Regions from separate parts of the Neobacillus sp. BP17 genome, predicted to be linked through region 1. Evidence: riboswitches for the same ligand, from Rfam matches in the RefSeq annotation. Region 1 holds a riboswitch; each other region holds the start of a gene.
What was found. A riboswitch is a leader RNA that binds a small molecule or an ion and turns the genes downstream of it on or off. The one in region 1 is predicted to bind cyclic di-GMP.
Positions count from the first base shown of each region.

Region 2: linked by a shared signal. The riboswitch ahead of AC4QJR_RS23060 (anti-repressor SinI family protein) and the one ahead of AC4QJR_RS07035 (TadA family conjugal transfer-associated ATPase) in region 1 are both predicted to bind cyclic di-GMP.
Region 3: linked by a shared signal. The riboswitch ahead of AC4QJR_RS05340 (anti-repressor SinI family protein) and the one ahead of AC4QJR_RS07035 (TadA family conjugal transfer-associated ATPase) in region 1 are both predicted to bind cyclic di-GMP.

Region 1 is NZ_CM184198.1:1,472,990-1,476,269, reverse strand. Features, by position in the region: gene AC4QJR_RS07040 (fumarylacetoacetate hydrolase family protein) at 1-778, opposite strand, end outside; gene AC4QJR_RS07035 (TadA family conjugal transfer-associated ATPase) at 932-2,080, opposite strand; cyclic di-GMP riboswitch class I at 2,128-2,214, opposite strand; gene AC4QJR_RS07030 (spore germination protein) at 2,464-2,685, shown strand; gene AC4QJR_RS07025 (spore germination protein GerPB) at 2,703-2,933, shown strand; gene gerPC (spore germination protein GerPC) at 2,992-3,280, shown strand, end outside.
Region 2 is NZ_CM184198.1:4,716,899-4,720,178, reverse strand. Features, by position in the region: gene AC4QJR_RS23070 (DUF421 domain-containing protein) at 1-39, opposite strand, end outside; gene AC4QJR_RS23065 (VanZ family protein) at 76-555, opposite strand; cyclic di-GMP riboswitch class I at 1,105-1,188, shown strand; gene AC4QJR_RS23060 (anti-repressor SinI family protein) at 1,217-1,366, shown strand; gene AC4QJR_RS23055 (lactonase family protein) at 1,466-2,527, opposite strand; gene mgrA (L-glyceraldehyde 3-phosphate reductase) at 2,683-3,280, shown strand, end outside.
Region 3 is NZ_CM184198.1:1,126,722-1,130,001, reverse strand. Features, by position in the region: gene map (type I methionyl aminopeptidase) at 1-344, opposite strand, end outside; gene AC4QJR_RS05345 (helix-turn-helix domain-containing protein) at 615-941, shown strand; gene AC4QJR_RS05340 (anti-repressor SinI family protein) at 1,032-1,154, opposite strand; cyclic di-GMP riboswitch class I at 1,185-1,272, opposite strand; gene AC4QJR_RS05335 (hypothetical protein) at 1,889-2,092, shown strand; gene hutH (histidine ammonia-lyase) at 2,137-3,280, opposite strand, start outside.

The DNA of each region.
Region 1 (3,280 bases):
CACCAGGTTCCAGTGTCATTCCATCTGATAAAATGGAGATAACCTCTTCAATCGGAAAAATAAAGTTCTTAGTATTTGAATTCTGTCTTAATTCTCCGTTTACTTTCGTTTCGATATTTAGGGAATTCGGATTATCGATAGAACTTTTATGAACAATGCAAGGTCCCATCGGACAGGTTGTGTCAAGGCTTTTGCCGATGAAAAACTGCTTGTGCCTCGATTGCAAATCTCGTGCGGTTACATCATTAATAATGGTATAGCCAAAAATGTAATCCAATGCCTCATCTTTTTTTATTGCCCGCCCCTTTTTACCAATGATGACGGCAAGCTCGCCTTCATAATCAAGTTGAGCCGTTATATTTTTGTGATTTAGGACCATTTCATTAGGCCCAATAACTGTTGTTGGTGCTTTTGTAAAGACCATAATATGTTCAGGGATATCGGCCTCACTCCCCATTTCAATCGCATGTTCTGCGTAATTTTTCCCTACACAAAAAATATTCTTACTCGGTCTCGGAATAGGAGCAAGCAAAGTTACCTGTTCAATTGGGACGTAAAAAGATGAAGTTTGTCCGCAATTAGTAACCCAATCAAGAACCTCTTTCACCTTTTCAATAAAGAGATCTCCTAAGTCGATACATTTAAGCAGGGAAGGAGGAAAACTTCTTATGCCCATTCTTTCTTCTTCAGCAAGGTTTAACAAAAGGACTGCGGCCTCAGTTTGGTCAAGCAATCCAACGAACAATTCATTGTTATATTCTACTGTCACAAATTTCACTCTTTTTCACCTCAATATGATTGTCTCACAATTAATATATTAAAAGAAATAACTCCCTCGAACAAATTTAGTGAACAAGAAAAAGCCGAACCCTATTTAAAGGAAATTCAGCCCCTAACCATTCATAAATTTAATGCCTCTTATTACCTGAGATTATTTAAACAATGACGCTGGAATATGAATCCCTGATGCCTCTAGGCGATCATAAAATTTGGGGCGGACACCAGTCGGTATAAGTTGTCCAATAATTTTCCCCTCAGAATTAATTCCTTTTTGTTTAAAGGAAAAGATGTCTTGCAGAACGATATTTTCTCCTTCCATTCCTTGAACTTCAGTAATATTGATAATTTTCCTTGTTCCATCCATTAAACGAGTTTGCTGGATAATCACATCGATTGCTCCTGCAATTTGCTCTCGAATGTCTTTAATAGAATTATTCAATCCTGCTAAAAGGACCATGGTTTCCAAACGGCTAATCATATCCCTTGGACTATATGAGTGCCCTGTAGCAAGTGAACCATCATGGCCAGAATTCATTGCCTGAAGCATATCAAGCGCTTCTCCACCACGGATTTCTCCGATAATAACACGGTCAGGTCTCATTCGTAACGATTTCTTGAGAAGCTCTCGAATCGAAATGGCTCTTTTACCTTTTATTTCGGAAGGTCGAAGTTCTAGTGAGATTACATGACCCTGTCCCAACTGAATTTCGGCAGCATCCTCAACCGTTACGATTTTTTCTTCATCAGGTATAAAATTGGAAAGGGCATTCAGAGTGGTTGTTTTACCAGACCTCGTACCACCGCTAACAAACATATTCAAGCGGGCTTTCACGCATGCATCTAGAAAAAATGCCATTTCTTCTGTCACTGTCCCAAAGTTGATTAGATCTTCAATTTGGTAGGGATCCTTTGAAAATTTCCTGATTGTAATGGCTGGTCCATTTAATGCAAGGGGAGGAATGATGGCATTAACACGTAAGCCATTAGGCAGCCTAGCATCTACCATTGGCGAACTTTCATCGATTTTCCATCCAAGTGGGGCAAGAATTTTGTCTATCATTGTCTTGACATGTTCATTGTCACGGAATTGTACTGACGTTAATACCAATTTTCCTTTACGTTCACAGTACACCTGGTTAGGTCCATTTACCATAACCTCTGAAACATCTTCATCTAAAATAAGGGGATTTATGGGTCCAAAACAGGTTAAGTAGTCGATTAGTTTCCACCTCCATAAAATAGAGATAGTCCCGCCTTTACCAAAGGGGGGATAGAATTCATAGAATATCCATAGATACATAGAACAACTATGCAGACATGAATATCCATTATGAAACACCCTAATCTTTCGGTAACTGGCTGGCTTAGTGCAAATGCACCTTAGCCCCTATAGCTTTGCGTCACTGATTTTCATCAGGTTTGCCTTTATCGAGAAACAGTGTTTATTTCCGACTGATCTCTTACTCATATAATAGTCCCTTTCTAAACAACCGAAAACCCAACTTATTTATTATTTTCTGTACAAGCAAATAGGTAATTATAACTATTTCTAATCGATCGTTCTACAAATGAATATTAAAAATCGTATACGATTCTTGATTTCAATAATTTTGGGCGTATCAATCACATTACCTTTACCCATACATAGGATGTAGAAGATACTATGAAAAAAGGGTGTTGAAAATGCCAGCAATTGTTGGAGTTGCACAGGTCATTACGCTTGGCAGCAGTTCTGTTTTCCATATTGGCGATGTATATAAAATTATGCCATTTTCTACCGCAAAAACATTTTCTGGCGCTGGTTCCTTTAACACTGGGGAAAGCTTACAACTTCAAAATAATGTAAGTTCAACTAATACAAGTGATTCAGATGTTTACGATCAAGGGATTGCACTTAATGCTTAATGAATGGGTGATTTTAAATGAACTTTTATATCCAGCAGTCCATTCAGATTAATTTCATAAAAATTGGCGGGATTACCAATTCCTCAGTCTTACAAATAGGCAGTGCTGGGATTATTAAACCGATGGCTCATTTATATAATACTGGCGGATTTACTGGACCTGCACCACAAACAATCAAATCTTCAGGCTCTTTATTAGGGACACCATCAGTGCCCCTACAAGCCGCAGTAAGAAAACAGGATAAATAGGCCGCCGATCTTATGATAATCAATACGTTTATTGGAGAAATAATTGTGAGGTGATTACATGTATCAGGATTATTCCCAATATCTTCAATGGCTGCAGATGTGTATTCAAGCTCAGGAGCAAAGAATTCAGTCTTTAGAGAGCACTCTCCAAAAAATGCAAGCAGAAATCAAACAATTATATGAAAAACAGGCCATCCATGTAGACAAAATTGAGTATAAATTTGATCAACTAAAGGTAGAGACTCTTGAAGGTACGTTAAACATTGGTCTAAATCCATCCGAATTAGCAGGAATTGAAGACTTTGCCGTACAAAATCAATCCTTATCCACCCCAATATCACCAAAAG
Region 2 (3,280 bases), 2.5 Mb from region 1:
CATGAAATTAAGAGTTTCCTGAGCTTGCAAAAAATCCATTGAAGGCAAATAGTCACTCCCTTACCAATAATCGTCCTACTTATTATTATCTCGATTTAGCATTTTTAATATAAAAAATACCGATACAATACCGAATGAGTCAATAACTAAATCGTAAAACCGTCCATCTCTACCAAAAAACAATTGCAGGAATTCTGTAAAAAACGCAAAAATAATGGATATGCCAATAGAATATTTGTGACTTCTTATTAGATTGAAGAGAAGAAAATCCATGATCGCAAAACCAACAAAATGTCCTAATTTAATTTTAATAAATTCAGGATGAATCAAAGTTAAATCATTAAAATAAAAAAAAGACAAAAAATCAGGATTTGAAACCCACTTTAATCCAAAAGAATGTAAATATATTAGTCGCTCTATACTCTCAGTCCAGGTATTTACCAACAAAAATAGGCCCCATAAAATAATCAATAGGACTTTTATGAAAAGAAATCGTTTCTGTGTCTTTCTTTTCTTATCGATTCTACAGCTACCTTGTATCGGTTGATGATCCAAAATACTTGCTCCTAACTAACTATTATTTCTTAATCTACATTTTACCATTGTTCCTTTTAAAGAACAAACGGGGATATTCACATTAAAATAATCCAATAATGTACCACTTTCGTATTATAGGTGAATGAAATTTCTCTGGGTAAAATTAACTCCTCTCCGTTTACAAAATTCTACAATTTCTTTATAATGAACAAGGGGGGTTCTTTTTTAGGAACTAATAATTAGAAAAGAAGGGGAATCATGATATATCCACTAATAAAAGAAAGAGACAAGATTCACATTGTGAAGGATTCCAATCATTGTGCATGCGGTATAGTCTTTAACAAGGATCGGATTATTAATAGGAAGACCCTTAAAAAAATTAAATTTATTGAAATAGGTCAGGTAACATGTGAGAAATGTGTTTTAAAACTTCTAAACTACGATTAATTGGTTTATATAAATTTTGTCGAAATTCTGTCGATATTTTTGGAAATATTTTCATTTAGTTTCCATCAAGACTATAGTACTATTAGTTTATTCTATAATAATTTAATACTTTAATACTATGAATGACAAAGGCAAACCTTTCGAAAGATTGGGACGCAAAGCTACAGGTCTAAGGTTTTTAACTAGGATGGCTGAGTTACCTAAAATAGTAATCATTTTAGGAGGGTTAATTTTGTCTGCATTAACCGTTGAACAAGATATTGATACAGAATGGTTAGATCTTATTAATGAAGCTAAAAAGATAGGACTCTCTATTGATGAAATTAGGGATTTCCTAAATCGCTCCCTTGGATTAAAGACTATTGAACCGGAATATAATTAATAAGAGGGGTAATTGAGTGTTTAATTTTCGCAATATTCAATTGATTTAAAAAACAGCTTAACAAATTAATGAGCAATTTGTTAAGCTGTTTTTTTAATTTTAATAATTTAAAAACTTCACACAAACCGGATACGGAACCTCGATATCAGCCTGAATCAATGCAAGTTTTCCTGTGTTTTCATCTCGTGAAAACAAGACAAGGTTACTGGACTCTTGGTTCGACGCCACAATGAATTTCTCTGTTGGGTCGAACATAAAATCTCTCGGCCAATCACCTTCAGTGGAGGTGCGATCAACAAAGCTAAGTTCTCCCGTTTCTTGGTCTACACGGAAAACAGCAATACTGTTATGGCCACGATTACCCGCGTAAACAAACTGTCCATCAGATGAAATATGAATGGCGCTGCCTTGATTATTCTCGTTGAAATCTTCAGGAAGCGTAGAAATATATTGTTTTTCTGTAAAATGACCATTTTCCGAATGATAGGATAAAACAATCACTTCCGAACTAAACTCTGTCATGATATATGCATATTTTTGGTTTGGATGGAAAACTAAATGTCTTGGTCCGCTTCCAGCTTTTAATGGGAGAAAGTGCGCTTTTGAAAGTGTCCCATCACTGTTGACTGCATAAGTAATTAAAGCATCAATACCCAATTCAACCACTGCTAGATAATTCTCATCAGGGGTGATGCCGGCATAATGGGTATGCGGTTTCTCTTGTCTTGGGTCTGGACCAGAACCTTCATGTTTTATAATCGATGCGGCTGGTTGAATCGTGCCATCTTCCTGGTTAATTAAATAAGATTCTACCGATCCTTTATGATAATTGGCACTGAATGCATAACGGTTGTTACTGTCAACACTCACATGACAAGGTGATGAGCCCTGAAGTAACTGACGATTGAGCTCGGTTAATCCGCCTTCCCTGTTTATGGAATAAGCAACTACTCCTCCATTTTCTCCTTCTTTAACCACAGAATAGAGGTATCGATTGTCCTTACTGATCGTGACATAAGTTGGATTCTCTAACTGTGCAGCTGCAACTTGAATATCTTCGATTCTTTTCTTGTCCGAATTTAGTTTAAACGTGTAGATTCCTTCGCTGCCGCCCTTGGTGTATGTTCCTATATAACCGATAAATGTTTGGTTGTTTGTCATTTTTTTGGCTCCTCGAAAAATGTAGTCTGTTTATTTTATCAGAAATTTTATTTATTACTCAAATATAGAACCCGAATTGACTGAAAATTAATTTGATATGGTATAGTTTGGGTGTTAGTTTTATCAAAAAGTGAATAGAAATGAGGGAACCCCACATGGTTTACCAAGCTGCAGAAAATCGTTATGAATCAATGAAGTATAATCGGAGTGGCCGTTCAGGGTTATTACTACCGGCCGTTTCACTTGGACTTTGGCACAACTTTGGCGGTGTGGATACATATGAAAATGGACAGGCAATGCTGAAAAGAGCGTTTGATTTAGGCATTACCCACTTTGATTTGGCCAACAATTATGGTCCGCCGCCAGGTTCGGCTGAAGAAATGTTTGGTAGAATCTTAAAAACAGACTTTGCTCCATACCGTGATGAAATGATCATATCTTCAAAAGCGGGCTATACGATGTGGCCGGGTCCATACGGGGATTGGGGCTCAAGAAAATACTTGATATCTAGTCTAGATCAAAGTCTAAAACGAATGGGACTTGATTATGTTGATATTTTTTATTCCCACCGTCCAGATCCCAATACACCACTTGAGGAAACCATAGGGGCATTAGATTCTATTGTTCGTCAAGGCAAGGCGTTATATGTTGGAATCTCTAATTATAGTGCTGAACAAGCGTCAGAAGCTATCAAAATCTTAAATCAGTTAGGAACACCTTTGTTAATCCATCAGCCAAAGTATTCGATGTTTA
Region 3 (3,280 bases), 350 kb from region 1:
ACGTCCCCAACTGCATAGGACCAGGCAGAATCAGCTAGCGCACCGTTGTAATTAACAACCATGTCTACCGTCACAATATCCCCTTCGCTTAAAGGTTCTTTCCGTGGAAAGCCGTGGCATATTTCGTCATTTATACTTGCACATGTCGCATATTCATAGCCCTTATAGCCTTTTTGTTCTGGAGTCGCACCTTTTTTCTTAAGAAATTCTTCCACAAAGGCATCAATTTCCCAAGTGGTAATACCTGGTTTAATCAATTTAGCTATTTCTTTATGACAGGCAGCTAGAATTTCCCCTGCCTTTTTCATTGCTTCTATTTCACGTTGTGATTTAAGGACAATCATTATTGTAGGGTCCCCTTCCTTTTTATTTATTTTTATGTATGCAAATCAAAATTGTTATTCGACTAAAAACATACCACTAATAAATTATAAAACATGCCGCAATAGGCAACACTTTTAATATAACTCTATCCTGATATTTTTTCAAAAATACTTTATCTATATTATTTCATAAAGTACATATTTTCCTTATTAATTTGTTCTTAATATGGTGCTTTCTTATTCTTTTTGATAGAATTAATGTAGAGTGAATAATAATTGGGTGTGAGACTAATGATTGGTGATCGCGTAAAAAAATTTCGCTTAGATAGAAAGATGTCACTTTCCGAACTTGCTGCTCAAGCAGGTGTGGCTAAATCTTATTTAAGTAACCTTGAAAATAACAAACAAGAGAATCCTTCTATAAAGTTTCTAGAAAAAATCGCTGTTGTTTTAAATATTCCTGTAGATCACTTGATACATGAAGAGATTAATAAAGAGGAACTAGATATTGATTGGATGAATCTAGTCAAGGACGCAATGAATTCGGGCGTTTCTAAGGAACAATTTCGAGATTTCCTTGAATTTAACAAATGGCGAATTAATCAAAATGATAAGTAGAAATAAAACAATCTTATTGAAAAAAAAAGCATTCTACAAAAAAGTTATTTTTGTGTAGAATGCTTTTTTTGTACTGCCATGTGTGTCTTATCATCTCTCTGTGACCAAGAAATCACGAACTGCTTCTATGGATAACCCTAAGTCCTTTGCTTCCAATATGAGTGCAATCCATTCCTGATCGATTACTTCAAATTCATTTTTCGTAATAACCACTTTACTCACTCCTAAAATACAGAATGTATTCCAGGTAGCCCGGCCATCCTAGCAAAAAACCTGCCTTAGACCCTCGGCTTTGCGTCCCTGCTTTTCAACAGGTTTGCCTTTTTCTGACATTTAATAAACCTTAAGTCACTGAATTCGATAGGACAATTTACTTAATCTTTATTGATATTATATCTAGTCCTATTTTAGTTGGTTGTTGTAATTTGTCGTATTGATTAAATTTTCACACAATTATTTATAACAAATTATACCATATTTCTACAAAAATATCCCAATTAAGACTTTTAATCTAAACACCATCTGTCAAAATAGTTAATTTTTGGAAAAAAGCTTGTTGTTTATTCCCTTCGTTAACCAAAACCAAAATACTTTTCCAACATATAACTTAAATATTTGTCTAAACCGTGAAAATTGGCATATAATGTAAACAATAAAATAATTTTCCGAATATTATTAATATTCTAGAGTAGGTGGTGATTTCATACAATGACCTTTATCCATGTGTTGAATTTTTCAATTCCGATTGCATTTATTGTGTTTGCAGGGTATTTTTTGGATCGCATATGCAAGCCAGACTCCACCAAACAAAAAGCTGGTGAAGATTGAATCTATTAAAAAGATTCCACTGTCATTCAGCTTTTTCTTTTTTGTGGAAGGAATTAAAAAAGTAATTATTTCACTCTGTTTCGGGAATGATACTTGCGTAGACGAAAGGAGTGTTGTAATTGGCACGTGGAGAACATTTTGAACATAAAAAGAAAAACCATCCAGGAAACTTCCCGGAAGGCAGTTTAACAGAAAAACATGCGAAAGAAGCAGTTGGTGACGAAGAATTCCTAGTTGTACGTGAAGCGTTTAAAAATCGTGTAGAAAACGAGGATGAGTATCGAGGAGATACTGCCCGCTTACTAAATGATCAGACAGAATAAAAGGCGTGAGCATCTCACGCCTTCTTTTTATGAAGAAATCATTTTTAGAATTGTCCCTTTTCAATCCTTAAGTTTCTAATAAATGGTGAAAAATCGATTGACTTAAGCCAATAAGCAGCTTTTTCAATATCCTTTGAGAATACCCTATCTTGTTTAATGGATGCTACCTGTTCGCGTGCCTTGTCGTAAAACAATCTAGTATTTGCAGCCATTTTATCAATCCCGCGAATCTCCACCGCCTGCATCGCACAAATCAGTTCAATTGCCACAACTCTTCGTGCATTCTGGATAATTTGATAGGCATGCCTTGATGCTATTGTACCCATACTTACATGGTCCTCCTGATTAGCAGAGGATGGGATGGAATCGACACTAGCTGGATGAGCAAGTGTTTTATTCTCTGATACCAGTGCTGCTGCCGCATATTGCATGATCATTGCCCCAGATTGCAAACCAGGTTGCGGACTAAGGAATGCTGGTAAATCATTCAACTGCGGATTAACCAATCTTTCAATCCGTCTTTCTGAAATATTCGCCAGTTCAGCCACGGCAATTTTCATAAAATCCATTGCAAAAGCAATCGGCTGTCCATGGAAATTTCCTCCAGAAATCACCTTTTCCCCATTATCAAAGATTAATGGATTATCCGTTGCCGCGTTCATTTCAATTTCTAATTTTTCTTTCACATAATCCAGAGCTTGCCACGATGCACCATGAACCTGTGGAATGCAGCGGAGAGAATAAGCATCTTGAACTCGTAACTCGCCCTGCTGTGTAGTTAATAAACTATCACTTAAATAAGCACGGATTCTTGCGGCTGTATCAATTTGTTGTTTATAACCCCTAGCAACATGAACTTCTTCCGCAAATGCATCAATAATTCCATTTAACCCTTCCATTGTCATAGCTGCAATTAGCTCACTTTCATGTGCTAGTTGTTCTGCCTCCAAATACCCGATCACACCCATAGCTGTCATCGCCTGTGTCCCGTTAATAAGGGCTAGACCTTCTTTGGCCTCCAAGGTTAAAGGCAAAATTCCCTCTTGTTGGAGTGCGTCAAAAGCCGCCATTTGCTTCCCTTTGTAAAATACCTCTCCCTCGCCAATTAAAACCAGTGCAAGATGAGAAAGCGGGGCTAAATCACCGCTTGCCCCCAGAGAGCCCTGCTGTGGGATAACAGGAATGATA